2 regions of the Conexibacter sp. JCM 18997 genome follow, and region 1 is predicted to be linked to the other one. Evidence: riboswitches for the same ligand, from Rfam matches in the RefSeq annotation. Region 1 holds a riboswitch; the other holds the start of a gene.
The links. A riboswitch is a leader RNA that binds a small molecule or an ion and turns the genes downstream of it on or off. The one in region 1 is predicted to bind S-adenosylmethionine.
Positions count from the first base shown of each region.

Region 2: another riboswitch for S-adenosylmethionine. It lies ahead of thrC (threonine synthase); the one in region 1 lies ahead of ACZ5UI_RS12770 (aminotransferase class V-fold PLP-dependent enzyme).

Region 1 is NZ_AP043885.1:2,509,975-2,519,141, forward strand. Features, by position in the region: gene ACZ5UI_RS12740 (ROK family transcriptional regulator) at 1-1,208, shown strand, start outside; gene ACZ5UI_RS12745 (sugar ABC transporter substrate-binding protein) at 1,225-2,373, shown strand; gene ACZ5UI_RS12750 (ATP-binding cassette domain-containing protein) at 2,398-3,162, shown strand; gene ACZ5UI_RS12755 (sugar ABC transporter permease) at 3,162-4,397, shown strand; gene ACZ5UI_RS12760 (CehA/McbA family metallohydrolase) at 4,458-5,462, shown strand; gene ACZ5UI_RS12765 (calcium-binding protein) at 5,493-7,586, shown strand; SAM riboswitch class IV at 7,649-7,748, shown strand; gene ACZ5UI_RS12770 (aminotransferase class V-fold PLP-dependent enzyme) at 7,788-9,140, shown strand.
Region 2 is NZ_AP043885.1:1,665,506-1,674,672, forward strand. Features, by position in the region: gene ACZ5UI_RS08700 (acyl-CoA carboxylase subunit beta) at 1-1,041, opposite strand, end outside; gene ACZ5UI_RS08705 (SDR family NAD(P)-dependent oxidoreductase) at 1,066-1,884, shown strand; gene ACZ5UI_RS08710 (hypothetical protein) at 1,881-2,219, shown strand; gene ACZ5UI_RS08715 (inositol monophosphatase family protein) at 2,188-2,964, opposite strand; gene ACZ5UI_RS08720 (ubiquitin-like small modifier protein 1) at 2,954-3,232, opposite strand; gene thrC (threonine synthase) at 3,232-4,494, opposite strand; SAM riboswitch class I at 4,545-4,642, opposite strand; gene corA (magnesium/cobalt transporter CorA) at 4,780-5,766, shown strand; gene ACZ5UI_RS08735 (flavin reductase family protein) at 5,753-6,256, shown strand; gene ACZ5UI_RS08740 (diacylglycerol/lipid kinase family protein) at 6,295-7,296, shown strand; gene ACZ5UI_RS08745 (GDSL-type esterase/lipase family protein) at 7,293-8,363, opposite strand; gene ACZ5UI_RS08750 (N-acetyltransferase family protein) at 8,387-8,890, opposite strand; gene ACZ5UI_RS08755 (helix-turn-helix domain-containing protein) at 8,918-9,167, shown strand, end outside.

The DNA of each region.
Region 1 (9,167 bases):
GCTCGCTGGAATCGCTGCGTGAGCACAACCTGCTCCGGGTGATCGACGTCCTGCTCGAGCGCGGGGTGGCCAGCCGCGCCGACATCGCCCGCCACACCGGGCTGTCGCGCACCACCGTGTCCAGCCTGGTCACCGACCTGATCGACCGCGGGCTGATCAGCGAGCGCGGCGGCTCCGACCCGCGCGACAGCGCCCAGACCGCCGGCGCCGGGCGGCCGCCCGTGCTGCTCGCCCTCGACCGCTCCGCCGGTGCGGCGATCGGGATCGACATGGGCCACTCGCACCTGCGCGTCGCCGTGGCCGACCTGTCACACGCCGTGCTGGCCCAGGCCGAGCGCGAGATCGACGTCGACCAGTCCGCCGCCGAGAGCATGGCCGCCGCGACCGAGCTCGTGGAGCTCGTGCTCGACGAGGCCGGCGTCCCGCGCGACCGGGTCATCAACGTCGGCCTGGGCATGCCCGGCCCGATCAGCCACCGCACCGGCGCCGTCGGCTCGAGCACGATCATGCCCGGCTGGGCCGGCGTGCGGGTCGGCGAGGAGATGGAGGACCGCCTCGGCCTGCCGGTCGTCGTCGAGAACGACGCCAACCTCGGCGCGCTCGGCGAGGCGCTGTTCGGCGCGGGCCAGGGCGCCCAGGAGATCGTCTACCTGAAGGTCAGCTCCGGCATCGGTGCCGGCATGATCGTCGGGGGCCGCATCCATCACGGTGCGGGCGGTACGGCGGGAGAGATCGGTCACCTGCTCGTCGATGAGGACGGGCACGTGTGCCGGTGTGGGAACCGTGGATGCCTGGAGACCGTGGCGGCGACGCCCGGCCTCCTGGAGCAGTTGAGCCGGACCCACGGGACGGATCTCGGCATCGAGGACGTCATCGGGCTGGCGCGCGGGGGCGACCCCGGGTGCCGGCGGGTCATCGCGGACGCCGGCCAGCACATCGGCCGGGCGGTGGCCATGTTGTGCAACCTGCTGAACCCGGCGCGGATCATCGTCGGCGGCGACCTCAGTGCCGCCGGCGACCAGTTGCTCGATCCGCTTCGCGGCGCGCTGCGCCGCTACGCCATCCCCTCGGCAGCGGAGGACGCCGAGGTCTCAACCGGCGTGCTGGGTGACCAGGCAGAAGTACGCGGAGCGGTCGCTCTCGCCATCGGCGAGGCCGACCGTCCCCTGATGCAAGCAACCGGCGGACTCACCGCCACAGGGTCCTGAGGAGGAGCCCCACACCATGAACATGCGTTCCATTCTGTCGATCGCCGCCATCGGTGCCAGCGCTGTGGCGCTCGGTGCCTGCGGCAGCGACGACGACAGCTCGACCAGCGCCAGCACCTCTGGCGGGGCGAGCACCCAGGCCAGCACCGACAGCGGTTCCAGCGGAACCACGAGCGGCAAGATCGCGCTCCTGCTGCCGGAGACCAAGACGGCTCGTTACGAGTCCCAGGATCGCCCGAACTTCGAGAAGAAGATGAAGGAGATCTGCCCGGACTGCGAGATCATCTACTCCAACGCCGACCAGGACGCGTCCAAGCAGCAGAGCCAGGCCGACGCGGCCATCACCAACGGCGCCAAGGTCCTCGTGCTCGATCCGGTCGACTCGGCGTCCGCCGCTTCGATCGCCACCAAGGCCAAGCAGCAGAACATCCCGGTCATCTCGTACGACCGTCTGATCACCGACGCGCCCGTCGATTACTACATCTCGTTCGACAACGTCAAGGTCGGCGAACTGCAGGGCACGTCGCTGAGTGAGAAGCTTGCCGCCGATGGCAACGCCAAGGGCCCGATCATCAAGATCAACGGCGCACCGACGGACAACAACGCCAAGCTGTTCTCGCAAGGCAGCAGCGAGGTGTTCAAGGCCAAGGGCGTCGAGATCGCCAAGGAGTACGACACCCCGGACTGGTCGCCCGACAAGGCCCAGACCGAGATGGAGCAGGCCATCACCGCGGTCGGCAAGGACAAGATCAAGGGCGTCTACGCCGCCAACGACGGCACCGCCGGCGGCGCGATCGCCGCGATGAAGTCCGCGGGCATGGACCCCAAGGTGATCCCGGTGACGGGTCAGGACGCCGAGCTGGCCGCGATTCAGCGGATCCTCACCGGCGAGCAGTACATGACGATCTACAAGGCCATCAAGCCGGAGGCCGAGGCCGCCGCGCAGCTGGCGTTCGACCTGCTGCAGGGCAACACGCCCAGCGGTGACGTCGTCAACGGCGAGACGGACAACGGCTCGGGCCAGATCCCGTCCGTGCTCCTGCAGCCGGTCGTCGTGACGAAGGACAACGTCAACGACACCATCGTCAAGGATGGGTTCTGGACGGCGGCTCAGATCTGCACCGCCGAGTACAAGCAGGCCTGCGCCGACGCGGGCATCAGCTAGCGCACGAGGGAGAGACCGCCCGACATGACCGAAACCACACCTGTCCTGGAGCTTCGAGGAGTCTCGAAGCGCTTCGGGGCCGTGCAAGCGCTCTCTGGAGTCGACTTCTCTGTCGACGCCGGAGAGGTCGTCGCCCTGGTGGGCGACAACGGCGCCGGCAAGTCAACCCTGGTCAAGGTCATGTCGGGCATCTACGACCCGGACGAAGGCGAGTACCGCTTTCAGGGTGAGGCCGTCAACGTCCGAGGTCCGCAGGCTGCTGCGGACCTCGGCGTGGCCACCGTCTACCAGGACCTGGCCCTGGCCGACAACCTCGACGTCGTCGGCAACCTGTTCCTCGGTCACGAGCTGACCAACTTCGGCCCGCAGCTGGACGAGACGGGCATGGAGCACCGCGCACACGAGCTGCTCTCGACGCTGTCGACGACGATCCCCAGCGTGCGCACCGAGGTCGCCTCACTGTCGGGCGGTCAGCGCCAGCAGGTGGCGATCGCCCGCTCGCTGCTGGGCGAGCCGAAGGTCGTGCTGCTGGACGAGCCGACCGCCGCGCTGGGCGTCCCCCAGACGCGCCAGGTGCTCGACCTGATCAAGCGCCTCAAGGAGCGCGGCCTCGGCGTCGTGGTCATCACCCACAACATGGGTGACGTCTTCGAGGTCGCCGACCGCGTGGCGGTCCTGTACCTGGGCCGCAGCAACGGCGACTTCCGCATCGCCGACGTGTCCCGCGAGGACGTCGTCGGCGCCATCACCGGCCTGCGCATCAACGACAACGGAAAGGCGGCTGCCTGATGAGCACCGAGGCCCCCGCCCCCGAGACGCCCGAGGCGCCCCTCGACACCACCGTCGAGGCGCTGCCCGCGTCGCCCAAGGACTTCCTGCGCCGCTTCACCCAGGGCGAGTTCGGCTCGCTGCGGGTGCTGATCATCCTCGCGGTCATCTGGGTGATCTTCACGATCGCCAACGACCGCTTCCTGACCGCGCTGAACCTGACCAACCTGACGCTGCAGATCGCGGCGACGGGCATGATCTCGATCGGCGTGGTGCTCGTCCTGCTGCTGGGCGAGATCGACCTGTCGGTCGGCGTCGTGTCCGGTCTGTGCGCGGCGATCATGGCCGTGCTGAACGTCAAGCACGGCTGGCCGGCCGTCCCGGCGATCCTCGCCGCGATCATCGCGGGCACGCTGATCGGCACGTTCCAGGGATCCATCCACACGCGGTTCGGGATCCCATCCTTCGTCGTCACGCTGGCCGGTCTGCTCGGCTGGCAGGGCGTCCAGCTGTGGGTGCTGGGCGACACCGGCACGATCAACATCAACGATCAGTTCATCATCGACCTGACCGGCACGTTCTTCAGCGACGTCGTCGGCTGGATCATCGCCGTCGCCCTGATCGCCGCGTTCGCCGCCGTGACCCTCAACGGGCGCATGATGCGCGTCCGGGCCGGCCTGGAGGCGCCCCAGCCCGTCGTGCTGCTCGTGCGCATCGTGGCCATGGCCATCCCGGTGCTGGCCACCGTCTGGGTCGTCAACCAGGACCGCGGCCTGCCGCTGGCGCTGGTGATCCTGGTCGGCTTCGTGATCATCTTCGACTACATCACCCAGCGCACCCGCTTCGGTCGCCACATCTACGCGGTGGGCGGCAACGAGGAAGCGGCCCGGCGGGCCGGCATCAACACCGCGCGCGTGCGCATCGCCGTGTTCGCGCTGGCCTCCACCCTGGCGGCCTGCGGCGGCGTCCTGGCCGCCTCGCGCCTGCTGGCGGTCAACCAGTCCTCCGGCGGCTCGGACCTGCTGCTGCTGGCCATCGCCGGCCCGGTCATCGCGGGCACCTCGCTGTTCGGCGGTCGCGGTCGCGTGTGGTCGGCCCTGCTGGGCGCCCTGGTGATCGGCTCGATCTCCAACGGCATGGACCTGCTCGCGTTGGACTCCGACGTCAAGTACATGGTCACCGGCGCGGTGCTGCTGGGCGCCGTCGTCGTGGACGCGGCGACCTCCAGCCGCCGCCGGCGCGCCGGGCGCGTCTAGCAAGAGTGAGCCCGGCGGGCCCGCTGGGGCCCGCCGGTCGTTCACTACGGTCAGGCGTCGATGTCCCGTGAGCTGACCTGCGTGATCCACGTGCACTCGGTGTACTCCGACGGCACGGGCACGATCCCCGAGATCGCCGCGGCCGCGCGCGAGACCGGCGCCGACGTGGTGATCGTCACCGACCACGACGATCTGCGCGCCCGGGGCGAGGCGGGCTGGCACGACGGCGTCCTGGTCATCGCCGGTCACGAGGTCTCCCCTCTGCAGCGCAGCCACCTGCTGGCGCTGGGGACCGACCAGGTGGTGCGCCACGCGCGCCGCACGTCGCGCGCGGTGCTGGAGAGCGTGCACGCGGCCGGGGGCGTGGGCTTCGCCGCCCATCCGTTCTCGCGCGGCGGCTGGGTGCTGGGGCGCGCGGGCCGCGCCGCGCCCTACGGCGACCTGCGCGCGCCGGTCGACGGGATCGAGCTGTGGAGCCTGGTCACCGACACGCTGGAGTACCTGCGCTCACCGCTGGCGCTGCTGCGCTTCGCGCGCGACCCCGATGCGATCCTGGCCGATCCGCCGGCCCGCAACCTCGCGCGCTGGGACGAGATCGGCCGGCAGCGGCGCCTGCCGGCGATCGCCGGCCTGGACGCGCACCAGTACGGCCTGCGCCGCAACGGGCGCGTGCGGCTGCGCACGATGTCCTACGCGCGCTCGTTCGCGCTGCTGCGCACCCACGTGCTCGTCGCCGCGGTCACGCCCGAGGCGGTGATCGGCGCGCTGGCCGCCGGCCACGCGTTCCTGGCCCGCGACTCGCTGGCCGACGCGACCGGCTTCACGTTCGGCCCCGGCATGGGCGACGAGCGCCCGTTCACCGAGCCGGTCGAGCTCGTCGCCACGGCGCCGCGGGCCGCGACGCTGCGGCTGTGGCGCGACGGGAACCTGGTCAGCGAGGCGAGCGACGCGGTCGAGCTGCGCCAAAGCGCCGACGGCGCGGGCGTCTGGCGGGTCAGCGCGCATCTGCGCCACGGCGGCCGCGAGCGCACCTGGGTGCTCTCCAACCCGCTGTACCTTCGCTGATCCTGTACGGCGTTCTGTATTCTCGCCCGCATGCTCCGCACACGGATGTGCGCCGCGGTCTTCGTCGCCACCGCCGCCGCCCTGCTCGCCGCCTCCGCCGCCCAGGCTGACTACCGCGTCGAGCTGAAGGCCAAGGTCGCGGTCGGCGACGGCTGGTACACGACCTACCAGGGCCACCCCACCAACTGCACGCGCGACGAGCACTACGCCGTCAGCCAGAAGACGGCGGAGTACGGCCTGGACGCGACGATCCGCACCTCGGACGGTTGCGCGCTGGAGCGCAGCACGAACACGTGGAGCTTCCGGTTCTCCGACGGCTCGCATCAGCAGGCCCAGATCAACAACGTCGACTACGGCCACGGACCAGCCAACTGGCAGCCCAACTGCCGCGAGCAGTACTCCGCTGACGGGGCGATCTGCACCGAGACCACCGAGCAGGGCAACCGCGTCGTCAACCTCACCCCCGCGCATCGCTGGCGCCAGGCCTGCACGATCACCGGCACGCCCGGCAACGACCGCCTGCGCGGCACCGCGGGCGACGACGTGATCTGCGGCCTGGGCGGCAACGACCAGATCATCGGCGGCGCCGGCCGCGACCTCCTGCTCGGCGGCGCCGGCGCCGACCGCATGGCCGGCGGAACCGGCGACGACGTGCTCGACGGCGGACGCGGCCACGACTTCCTGGTCGACGACCAGGGCCGCGACCGGCTCGACACCGACGCGGGCGACGAGCGGGCCAAGCAGCTGCTGGGCGACTACCCGTGGTCGCAGACGATCTACGTGGAAGGCGACCTGGGCGGAACCGAGGGCACGCTGACGGCGGGAACGCGCACCAACTGCACCCGCGACGAGCTGACCGGGCCGTTCACGCTGGACCCCAACCAGGACCCGTCGCCGCTGAGCTTCTCGCTGGTCATCAAGGACGGCGGCTGGTGCGCGGTGCAGCCCAGCTACTACCGCTTCCGGGTCAACCTGCCCGGCGGGGGCGGCGAGGTCGAGATGAACGACAAGGGCGGCCCGTACCAGCTGCGCTGCGTCGCGGGCTGGACCGGGCCGTACGCGTGCTCGGAGACGGCCGGGGGCGGCGGTCGCTGGCTGGTGCGCATCAAGCGCGCGGCGACAGCGCTGGCCGCGGACGCGACCCAGGCCGTCGGCGACCGGCGCGAGACGCGCGACGTCCACTTCCAGGCCATGGCCGGCCGCCGCGTCGCGGCGTCCCAGGGACAGCCCACGAACTGCACCCGCGACGAGCAGTACGACGCGTTCACGCCGGCCAGCGACAACGAGTCCCACGCCTACGGCATGACCACCCGGGACGGTGGGTCGTGCGCGATCGAGCCGAGCTACAACACCTGGCAGCTGACCATGCCCGGCGGCAGCGGATCGATCGAGATGGGCAACGACGGCACCGGCACCGACTATCGCTTCATCTGCGGCGACGGCTGGAGCGGCTACGTCTGCAACGAGAGCTACCGCGGCGACCAGGTCATCAAGGTGACGATCTGGCCCGCCGGCAGCCGGGGCGACGCGGCCACGCGCTGCACGATCACGGGCACGCCCGGCGACGACGTCCTGCGCGGGACCAAGGGCGACGACGTGATCTGCGGGCGCGGCGGCGACGACGTCCTCGTCGGCACCCGCGGTCGCGACGTCCTGGACGGCGGCGGCGGTCAGGACCTGCTGGTCACCGACGGCAACGACACGACCGTGCGCGGCGCAGGCGACGACGACGACGCGGTCACGACCAAGCCGCTGCGCGACCACCGCGAGACCGGCACGCTGTTCTTCGAGGACATGGCCGGGCGGGCCGTCGTCAGCTCCCAGGGCCAGCCGACCAACTGCACCCGCGACGAGGAGTACGGGACCTTCACGCCCGGCAGCGACAGCGACGCACACGGCTACTCGGCCACGATCCGCAACGACGGCAAGTGCCTGATCCAGGTCAGCCACAACGCGTGGCAGCTGTCCTTCCCGGGCGGCGGCGCCGGCCGGGTCGAGATGAACGACAACGGCTGGGAGGCGCCCTACCAGATGCGCTGCCTGAAGGACGGCTGGGTCGCCTACACCTGCACCGAGACCTACCAGGGCTCGGGCCGCTACAAGGTCACGATCCGGCCCAAGTAGTTCGGACACTCGTCCAGATCGGCTGAAGGCGCGGCGCGATCTGCCGTGCTACGTTCGTGACAGGTCAAGAGCGCCAGCGCGAAGCCCCGGCTCGCTGGCCGGCAACCCTCCTCCGCGATGGGGTGCCCCGGGTGAAGACCAGGCCAATGGCAAACCGTGGACCTGCGTGATCGGGTCCCGATCACAAGATGAGGTCCACCCATGTCGTCCATCGACGTGCTGTCGTACCCGGTCGCCACCCGCGGGCTGCTGCCCGTCGTCGGCGAGGAGCTGCAGGTGCCCGTGCTGGGCGGCGCGACCGTGCGCTACGCCAACCTCGACCAGGCGGCGACCGCGCCGGCGCTGGCCGCCGTGGCCGAGCGCGTCACCCGGGTGCTGCCCTGGGCGGGCAGCGTGCACCGCGGCGCCGGCCTGCCCTCGCAGGTCGCCACCGCGCTGTATGAGCAGGCGCGCGGCGGCGTGCGCCGGTTCGTCGGCGCAGGCGCCGACGACGCCGTCGTCTTCACCCGCAACACGACCGACGCGCTGAACCTCCTGGCCCGCGCGGTCCCGCCGGCGGGCGGGAAGGTGCTGTTCCTCGACACCGAGCACCACGCCAACCTGCTGCCCTGGCGCGACGGGCGCCACCGCTGCATCGAGGCCGGCCCGACGGTCGCCGCGACGCTCCAGCGCCTGCGCGCGGCGCTGGATGCCACGCCGGTCGCCCTGGTCGCCGTCACCGGCGCCTCCAACGTCACCGGCGAGCTGCTGCCCTTGAAGGCCATCGTCGAGCTCGCTCACGCCCGCGGCGCGCGCGTGGCCGTCGACGCGGCCCAGCTGGCGCCGCACCGGCGCTTCTCGCTGCAGGACATCGGCGCCGACTACGTCGCCCTGTCCGGCCACAAGCTCTACGCGCCGTTTGGCGCCGGTGCGCTGGTCGGCCGCCGGGACTGGCTGGACGCCGCCGCGCCCTACCTGGCCGGCGGCGGCGCGGTGCGCGAGGTCGGTCGCCAGCGCGTCGACTGGGCCGACGGCGAGGCCCGCCACGAGGCCGGCACGCCGAACCTGGTCGGCGCCGTCGCCCTGGCCGAGGCCTGCGCCACGCTGGCCGACCTGCCCGCCGGCGCGCTCGAGGCCCACGAGGCGGCCCTGCGCGAGCGCCTGCTCGCGGGCCTGGCCCAGCTGGACGGGGTGCGTGTCCTGACGCTGTGGCCGGACGCTCCGGGCGCGATCGGCGTGGTCACGTTCACCGTCGACGGCTTCGAGCCTGGCCACGTGGCCGCCTGGCTGTCGGCCGAGCACGGGATCGGCCTGCGCGACGGGCGCTTCTGCGCCCACCAGGCGCTCACCCGCCTGGGCGCTCCGGCCGGCGCGCTGCGGGCCAGCTTCGGGATCGCCTCACGCCTGGAGGACGCCGACCGCCTCGTGCGCGGCCTGGCCGCGGGACCGCAGGCCGCCTACGGCCAGCGCGAGGGCGCCTGGTGCCCGCTGGACGACGACCGGGTCGTGCCCGAGTGGCTGGGCGTGGACATCGCCGGCGCGGCGCCCTCGCCCTGCGCGCGCGCTGCGGCCTGAACGTTGTCCGCTCGAGCCCGGTATCCG
Region 2 (9,167 bases), 840 kb from region 1:
CAGCCGGACCGCCTTCTCACAGGCCGCGGGATCGAGCGCGCCGGCGAAGAACTTCGGCTGGCTGGCGATCACGCCGACCACGTGGCCATCGAGTCGGCCGAGCGCGCAGATCAGGCCGCGACCGTAGCCCGGCGCGAGCTCGAAGCGGCTGTCGTCGTCCAGGACGCGGTCCAGCACACGGCTCATGTCGTAGGCCCGTGACCGCCGGCGGGGCACCAGGTCGGCCAGCTCGGCGTCGGCCTCCAGCCGTTGGCCGGCCGGACCGCGCGCGGCCCGCTCCCCGGCGTTGGACGGCAGCAGCGACAGGAACTGGCGCACCTGGGCGTAGGCGTCCTCGGGCGTGTCGGCGATCCGGTCGATCTGACCGGTGGTGCGGGCGTGCACGTCGACGCCGCCCAGCTCGTCGCGCTCGATCGCCTCGCCGGTGGCGATCTCGACGACCAGCGGTGAGGTGACGGCCAGGCACGTGCCGCGCAGCTGGACGACGAGGTCCGAGCCGGCGGCCAGGAACGATGAGCCGCCGAAGCTGTCCCCGACGATCACCGTGGCGAACGGCACGCGCCGGGCGCGCCGGAACAGGTCGACGCTGAGCGGGACCTCGCTGAAGCCGGCCGAGCCCAGCGTGTCGGGGATCCGCGCGCCGCCGGTGGCACCGAAGTAGACGATCGGGTGCCCGCTGCGCTCGGCGTGGCCGAACAGCCGCGCCAGCCGCTTGGATCCCATCAGCGACGACGAGCCGCGCTTGACCGTGATGTCGTCGCCGGCCACCGTGACCGGCCGCGCGTCGATCATGCCGTGCCCGCCGATCTTGCCGTCACCGGGCGTGTCGGCCGCGTCCTCGGCCCGCGCGGAGCGCACGAACGTGCCGATCTCCTCGAAGCTGCCGGGATCCAGGAGGCCGTCGATGTGCTCGCGCACGGTGCGCTCGCCCCGGTCGTGCAGGCGCTCGACGCGCACCGTTCCCCCCATCTCGGCGCGCACCCGGTCGCGCCGCTGGCGGAAGGTCTGGACGGGATCGGGGCCGGGTTCCTCTTCGCTCATCGCCGGCGAGTGTAAGTTCCGCGGATGCCCAGTGTCTTGGTCACCGGAGCCAGCCGCGGGATCGGCGCCGCCACCGTCGCGCGTCTGGCCACCGCCGGCTGGCAGGTCCTCGGCAGCGTGCGCGACGCGGCCGACGGCGAGGCGCTGCGGGCGCGCGGCATCACGCCGCTCGTGCTCGACGTGACCGACGCCGACCAGGTCGCCGCGCTGGCGGACGCGCTCCCCGCGCGGCTCGACGCCGTCGTCAACAACGCGGGCGTCGTCGTGGCCGGGCCGATCGAGGGGCTCGGGATCGACCAGCTGCGCCACCAGTTCGAGGTCAACGTGTTCGGTCAGGTCGCGGTCACGCAGGCCGTGCTGCCCAAGCTGCGCGAGAGCGGCGGGCGGGTGGTGTTCGTCTCCTCGGTCAGTGGGCGCGTGTCGACGCCGCTGCTGGGCGCCTACAACGCGTCGAAGTTCGCGCTGGAGGCGCTGGCCGACGCGCTGCGCATCGAGCTGCGCCCGTGGAGCATCGGCGTGTCGCTGGTCGAGCCGGGCAGCGTCGACACCGACATCTGGCGCCAGGCGGAGTCGACGGTCGACGCCACCGAGGCGGCGCTGTCGCCGGAGCATCGCCTGCTCTACGAGCGCCACACGACGCGCTTTCGCACGATGATCCCGCACATCCGCCGGGGCGCCGCCGACGCCGACAAGGTCGCCGCGACGATCCAGCGCGCGCTGACCGCCGACCGTCCGCGGGCCCGCTACGTCGTCGGCCTCGACGCGCGCGCCCAGCTGGCCGTCACGCAGATGCTGCCCACCCGGGTGATGGACGCCGCCCTGGGCAAGCTCGTCGGCGCGTGACGCTGCGCACGATCCCCAACGAGGCGCTGCGCGCGGACCGGATGCCGCCGCCCAACGCCCCCTGGAGCCAGCTGATCCCGTTCGCGCTGACGTTCAACGGCTACGACCTGTATCCCGCCGCGCCCGCGCTGGGCGACTTCGTGACCCAGACGCGCGACGCCTTCGCCGCCGACGGCACGCTGCCGGACGACCTGTCGCTGCTGCGGGCGGCGCTGTTCGGCGAGCAGCGGATCGACTACTTCAACGGCGGCTACGACCACACCCCCGAGCAGATGCGCTTCATCCACGCGCTGGTCGAGGCGATCAGGGCCCGAGCAGGCCGCGCAGCGCGCTGACCGTCGCCGGCGCGCCGGCCAGCGACCAGCTGACCGGCAGACCTTCGGTGACCGTCACCGCCTCGCCGCCGGCCTCGCGCACCAGCAGCGCGCCCGGCAGCCAGTCCCATGCCGCCGCGTCGGGCTGCATCCAGCCGTGCAGGCGCCCGACGGCCACCCAGCACAGCTCCAGCGTGCCGGAGCCCGGTGTCCGCACCGCGCCCACCTGGTCGACGATCCGGCTGACCACGTCGCGCGCGCCGGGCAGGGCCAGCTTGCCGAAGCCCCACTGGCAGGACACCAGCGCCTGAGCGAGCGGCACCGCGGCGCGGACCGCGATCGGGCGCCCGTTGAGCCAGGCCCCCTGGCCGCGGGCGGCGCTGAACAGCTCGTCGCGCTCGGGATCGAGCACTGCGCAGGCCAGCGGCGCGCCGTCGGCGTCGGTCAGCACGACCGCCGCGCACCACGCGGGCAGGCCGTGGGAGAAGTTCAGCGTGCCGTCGATCGCGTCGATGACCCAGCGCCGCCCGGACGGGCCGGCGTGGTCGCTGCCCTCCTCGCCGAAGACGCCGTCGTCGGGCCGGTGATCGGCCAGGACCGCGACCGCGGCCGCCTCGGCGGCGCGGTCGGCCACCGTGACCACGTCGGTGGGCTCGGCCGACTTGACCTCGACGCGCAGGTCGCCGCCCAGGTGGCGCAACGCGACCTGGCCGGCCGCCCGCGCCGCCCGCTCGGCGACGTCGCGATCCGTCAGGTCAGCGCCCACCCGCGACCGCGGGCAGGATCGTGACCTCGCCGTTGCCCGGCACGGCGGTGCCCAGCCCGTCGAGGAAGCGGATGTCCTCGCCGCCGACGTACACGTTGACGAACCGGCGCAGCTCGCCGTCGTCACCGCAGATGCGGTCCTTGAGGCCGTCGTGCTCGGCGTAGGCCGCGTCGAGCACCTCGCCCACCGTGCCGCCCTCGACCGACAGCTCGGCCTGGCCGCCGGTGACGGCGCGCAACTGCGTCGGGATCTTCACGGTCACCGCCATCAGGCATGCACTCCTTGCTCGACCGTCGCCTCGAAGTCCTCGTAGCGCGGGTCGATCTCGTAGGACTCGAAGGTTCCGCGGACCGCGTCCAGCGTCTTCAGGCCGTCGCCGGTGATGACCAGCACGACGCGCTCGTCGGCGCCGATGTCCCCGCGCGCGGCCAGCTTGGCCAGCGTCGCGGTGGTCACGCCGCCGGCGGTCTCGGTGAAGATGCCGGTCGTCTCGGCCAGCAGGCGGATGCCCTCGCGGATCTCCTCGTCGGTGACCGCGTCGACGCTGCCCCCGGTGGCGCGGGCCAGCTCGACCGCGTACGGGCCGTCGGCGGGGTTGCCGATGGCCAGCGACTTGGCGATCGTGTCCGGCTTGACCGGGCGGCACACGTCGGTGCCCTCGGCGAACGCGGTGGCCACCGGCGAGCAGCCCGTGGCCTGCGCGCCGTTCATCGTCGGCACCGAGCCGCTGATCAGCCCGAGCTCGAGCCACTCCGAGAAGCCCTTGGCCAGCTTGGTGAACAGCGAGCCCGAGGCGATCGGCGAGACGATCCGGTCCGGCGTCTCCCAGCCCAGCTGCTCGGCGATCTCGTACGAGAGGGTCTTGGAGCCCTCCGCGTAGTAGGGCCGCATGTTGACGTTGACGAACGCCCAGCTCTCGCGCTCGCCGGAGATCTCCGTGCACAGGCGGTTGACGTCGTCGTAGTTGCCGCGGATCTTGACCAGGTTCGTCCCATAGACGCCCGTGGCCAGGATCTTCTGCTCCTCCAGGTTGGAGGGGATGAACACGTAGGACGGCAGCCCCAGCGCGGCGGCCTGGGCGGCGACGGCGTTGGCCAGGTTGCCCGTGGAGGCGCAGGCCAGCGTGTCGAACCCGAGCTCGCGGGCGCGCTGCGAGGCGACGGCCACGACGCGGTCCTTGAAGCTGTGCGTCGGGTTGTGGGCGTCGTTCTTGACCCACACCTCGCCCAGACCGAGCTTGTCGGCCAGGCGGTCGGCCCGGATCAGCGGCGTGCAGCCGGCCGGCAGCCCGACGCGCGACAGCACGCGGCCCGACGGACCGGGAGGCGACTCCAGCGGCAGGAAGTCGCTGTAGCGCCAGATGTTCTGGGGCCCCGCCTGGATGCGGCGCCGCAGCGCCGCGGTGTCCTCGGCGATGGCCGAATGGTCATAGGCGACCTCGAGCGGGCCGAAGCACTGCTCGCAGACGTACCGGGCCTCCAGGGGATAGGTGGCCGCACACTCTCTGCACTTCAAGTTCGTCGCAGACATCAAAGAAACCTCCGCCAGTTCAGGTGGCGAAGGTCTCGGACGAACCTTCCGCCACATCTCACAGGAATTGGCACCTTTCCCGCGTGGCGATACGCGGGGGGTTGCCGGGGTTTCGTCGGGCCAGTCCCTCCACCCCTCTGGATGTGTCCAGCTATGTAGTCGGCAGGATACACGGCGCGTTGCAATTGCGTGGCCACGACTGCTTCCCCCACAGCCCGGGAAGTACACTGTGGGTCATGCCCGAGGCGGACCCGATCACGATGAGCGACGAGGCGCGAAGTCCTGATGCCGAACCTCCCTCGTCTTCGTCGCGGGTCCCGCGGTCGGGTCGCTCCCGGACCGCCTGAGTCCCCCAGCGTCCCGCGCGTCGAGCAGATCGAAGCCGGCGGTCTGCGCTGGATCAACATCGAGCGCCCGCGGCCGATCGAGCGCGCCTGGATCGAGGAGCGCTTCGAGTTCCACGCGCTGGACTACGAGGACGTCTTCTCGCGCAACCAGCGCCCGAAGGTCGACGAGTACGACGACTACCTGTTCATCGTGCTGCACTTCCCGCGCTACGACAAGCAGGTCGGGCGCCTGAACGCGGCCGAGCTGAACGTGTTCGTGGGCAGCGACTTCGTGATCACGCTCCCCAACGAGCCGATCCAGCCGCTGGAGTACTTGTTCGACCGCTGCGGGCGCGACGACGAGCTGCGCGAGCAGCTGTTCGCCAAGGGCGCCGGCTACCTGCTCTACAAGGTCGTCGACGACTGCGTCGACGCGTCGTTCCCGATGCTGCGCAAGATGGGCAACAAGCTCGAGCGCCTCGAGGACGACATCTTCGAGGGGCACTCCGAGGAGATCGTGCGCGACATCTCCAACGTCAAGCAGGAGATCATCAACTTCCGCAAGATCATCCGGCCGCAGCGCGCCGCCCTGCGCGATCTGGAGCGCACGCGCCGGTACGTGCCCGAGGACCTCGAGATGTACTTCGACGACATCGTCGACGCGTCCGAGCGCATCTGGGACATGCTCGAGAACTACAAGGAGGTGATCGAGGCGTTGGAGTCCACCAACGAGTCGGTCATCTCCCATCGCGTCAACGACATCCTGCGCGTGCTGACCTCGATCAGCGTCGTGGTGCTGCCGCTGACCCTGGTGGCCAGCGTGTTCGGCATGAACGTCGAGGTGCCGGGCCAGGGCTCGATCGAGGCCTTCTGGATCGTGATCGTGGTGATGGTCGCGATGCTGGGCGGGATGTTGGGGTACTTCCGCCATCGTGGCTGGCTCTGACGATCCCGTCGCGCACGCGTTCAGCGGGCTGACGCTGGCCCTCGACGGGCCGATGTTCATCGTCACCGCGACGACCGCGGCCGAGCGATCCGGTTGCCTGATCGGCTTCGGCACGCCGTGCTCGGTGCACCCGCAGCGCTTCCTGGCCTGCCTCTCGCAGGTCAACCACACGCACGGCGTCGCGCTGACCGCCACGCACCTGGCCGTCCACGTCGTGCCCTCCGGCGCGCACCCGCTGGCCGAGCTGTTCGGCGAGCAGACGGGCGACGAGATCGACAAGTTCGCCCGCTGCGCCTGGACCGAGGGCCCGCACGGCACCACGCTGCTGGACGACTGCCCCAACCGCTTCGTCGGGGCGATCCTCCAGCGCACCGACCTGGGCGACCACACCGGCATGCTGCTGGACCCCGTCTGGGCCGAGCATCGCGACGGCGATCCGGTGCTGCGCTTCGGCGCCGTGCGCGACATGGCGCCGGGCCACCCCGCGTAACCCGCGCGCCGACGCCGGTGTAGCTTGGACGACCGCTCGTGGCCGTCCCGACCAGCTCCAGCTCCTTCGTCCAGCTCGAGGCCCTCGCCGCCGCGGGCGCCCGCGACCCCGCCACCGAGCGCCGGCGCATGCTGGTGATCGTCAACCCCTACGCCACGACGGTCTCCGACCGGCTGCGCAACCTCGTCGTCTACGCGCTCCAGGGCCGCTACGACGTGACGGCGATCGACACCGAGAGCCGCAACCACGCGACCGAGCTCTGCCGCGAGGCCGCCCACGAGGGCTACGACGTCGTGGTCACGTTCGGCGGCGACGGCACGGTCAACGAGGCGGTCAACGGGCTGATCGGCTCGGACACGCCGATCTTCCCGCTGCCCGGCGGCAACACCAACGTGCTCTGCCGGATGCTCGGCATCCCCAACGAGATCGTCGACGCGACCGAGCACCTGCTCGGGCTGGCCGACCGCTGGGAGGTGCGCCGCATCGACCTGCCGCTGGTCAACGAGCGCGCGTTCACCTTCTCCTCCGGCGTCGGGCTGGACGCGACCGTGGTGCGCCGCGTCGACGCGCGCCCGAAGCTCAAGGCGCGCTTCGGCCCGTGGTTCTTCACGTCGGCCGGCGTCGTGTCGTTCCTGAAGGACTACCTGGTCAACGCGCCGCGCATGACCGTCGAGACCGACACCGGTCAGCAGACCAACGGCGTGACCACGATCGTCCAGAACGGCGATCCCTACACCTACTTCCGCGATCGCCCGGTGGCCTTGGCCGAGGGCGCGACGCTCGACTCGGGCACGCTCTCGACGCTCGTGCTCGAGCGCGTCTCGCCGCTCGACGTCCCGACGATCAGCGCCCGCGCCCTGGTCAAGCGCCTGCGCCTGGCCAAGCACCGCCACATCGCCCAGTACACCGACGTGCACCAGGTGACGATCCGCTCGGTCGACGAGCGCGAGCTGCCGCTGCAGGTCGACGGCGACTACGTCGGCTCGGTCACCGAGGCGGTCTACACCCTGCGCCCCGGCGCGCTTGCCGTGGTCGCCTAGCGCCGGCGCGCGGCGGCGGTGAGCAGGCGCGGGGCCAGCAGGCGGGCCAGGCGCGCGTAGCCGGCCGGCGACGGGTGGATCCCGTCGACGGTCAGCGCCGGATCGGCGTCCAGGGCGTTGAGCGCGGGCACGAGGGTGCAGCCGGTCGCCCGGGCCGCGTCGGCCACGGTGCTGCGCACCAGCGCGTACACGTCGGCCGGGAACTTGTCGCGGCCGGGCGGGACGACCAGGCAGGCGCCGCTGCGCCGCGCGCGGCGGGCGCGGGTCTCCAGGCCGGCGCGCAGCGCGTCCAGCGCCGCGGGATCGCGAGTCGCCGCATAGCCGATGCCGTCGTTGGTGCCCATCACGATCAGCGTGGCCCGCGGCCGCAGGACGGCCAGGCCGGCGTCCTCGACGACCGTCGGCGGGTCGGCGGCCAGCGCCCCGCCCCGGGCGATCGCGGTCAGCTCGACCTGCCGCGCCCCGGGGCGCGGCGTCCGGCGCAGGAACGCGCCGACGAGGGCCAGGCCACCCTGTCGGACATCGGAGACCTGCAGGCGCTGCTCGCCCGCGCCGGGCAGGGCGAGCGTCTTCAGGCCCAGGCCGCTGCGCTCGGCGTGGCCGTCGACCTCGACGCTGGCCGCGCCGGCCCGGAACGCGAACTGCCCCTGACCCGGGCCCGACACGTAGACCAGCGTGGCCGAGTCGGCGCCGCTGGCGGTCATCGACGCGCTGGCCTGCGGCTGCGACGTCCAGCTGAACAGGTCGGCCACGGCGCCCGGCCAGCGGGTGATCCAGGCCCAGGCGCCCAGGTAGGACCAGCTGCCGCGCCCGGCCTGCGGCGTCAGCACCCGGACCGGCTCGCCGGGATGGGCGGAGACGAACCCCGCCGCGCCCGCGTCGACGCCGCGGCGGGCGAGCTCGGCCCGCAGCTGGGCGGTGAAGCCGTCGCGCTCCGGCGCGGCCAGGTGGCTGCTCTCGACGATCGAGTCCCCGACCACGGCCACGGAGACGCGCGTGGTCGCCGCGCCCGCCGCGGCGGCGGGCAGCAGGGTGCAGAGCACGATGAGGATGGCCAGCCGGCGCACGTGGCGCGCGACGATAGACGGCCTCAGCGCGGCGGAGGTGGCGGTTCGGTGACCAACGCGCGCTGGGCGTAGGCCACGTCGTGCCACGCGCCGTGCTTGAAGCCGACGCCGCGCAGCCGCCCGACCGGTTCGAAGCCGAACGCGCGGTGCAGCGCCTCGCTGGCGTCGTTGGGCAGCGCGATGATGGCCACCGCGACGCGGAAGTCGAGCGCGGCCATGCGGTCGAGCAGCTCGGTGTAGAGCGCGCGGCCCCCGCCCCGGCGGCCGCGATCCTGGGCCATGTAGACCGTCACCTCGCAGGTCCGCGCGTACGCCGCGCGGGCCTTGAACTCGCCGGCGTAGGCGTATCCGGCCACGCCGTCGTCGTCCTCGGCCACCAACCACACGTGCGCCGCCGCGATCCGCGCGGCCATCTGCGCGGCGGTCGGTGGCTCGAGCTCGAAGCTGATCGCCGTGTCGGTCACGTACGGCGCGTAGAGCGCGGCGCAGGCCGCTGCGTCGCCCGGCGTTGCCTCGCGCACCAACATGTCACTATCTTATACAGAGACGCCACGATGTTCGACGCCCGCCTCGCCGACGCCCTGCGCAACGCGCGCCACGACCAAGGCCTGTCCGCGGCCGCGCTGGCCGAGCGCTCGGGCGTGTCGCGCGCGATGATCGCCAAGATCGAGGCGACCGACGCGCAGCCGACCGCCGCGCTGCTCAGCCGCCTGGCCACGGCGCTGGGCCTGACGCTGTCGGAGCTGATCGCCCGCGCCGAGCAGGCCGATGCGCGCCTGACCCGGGCCGCCGACCAGCCCCTGT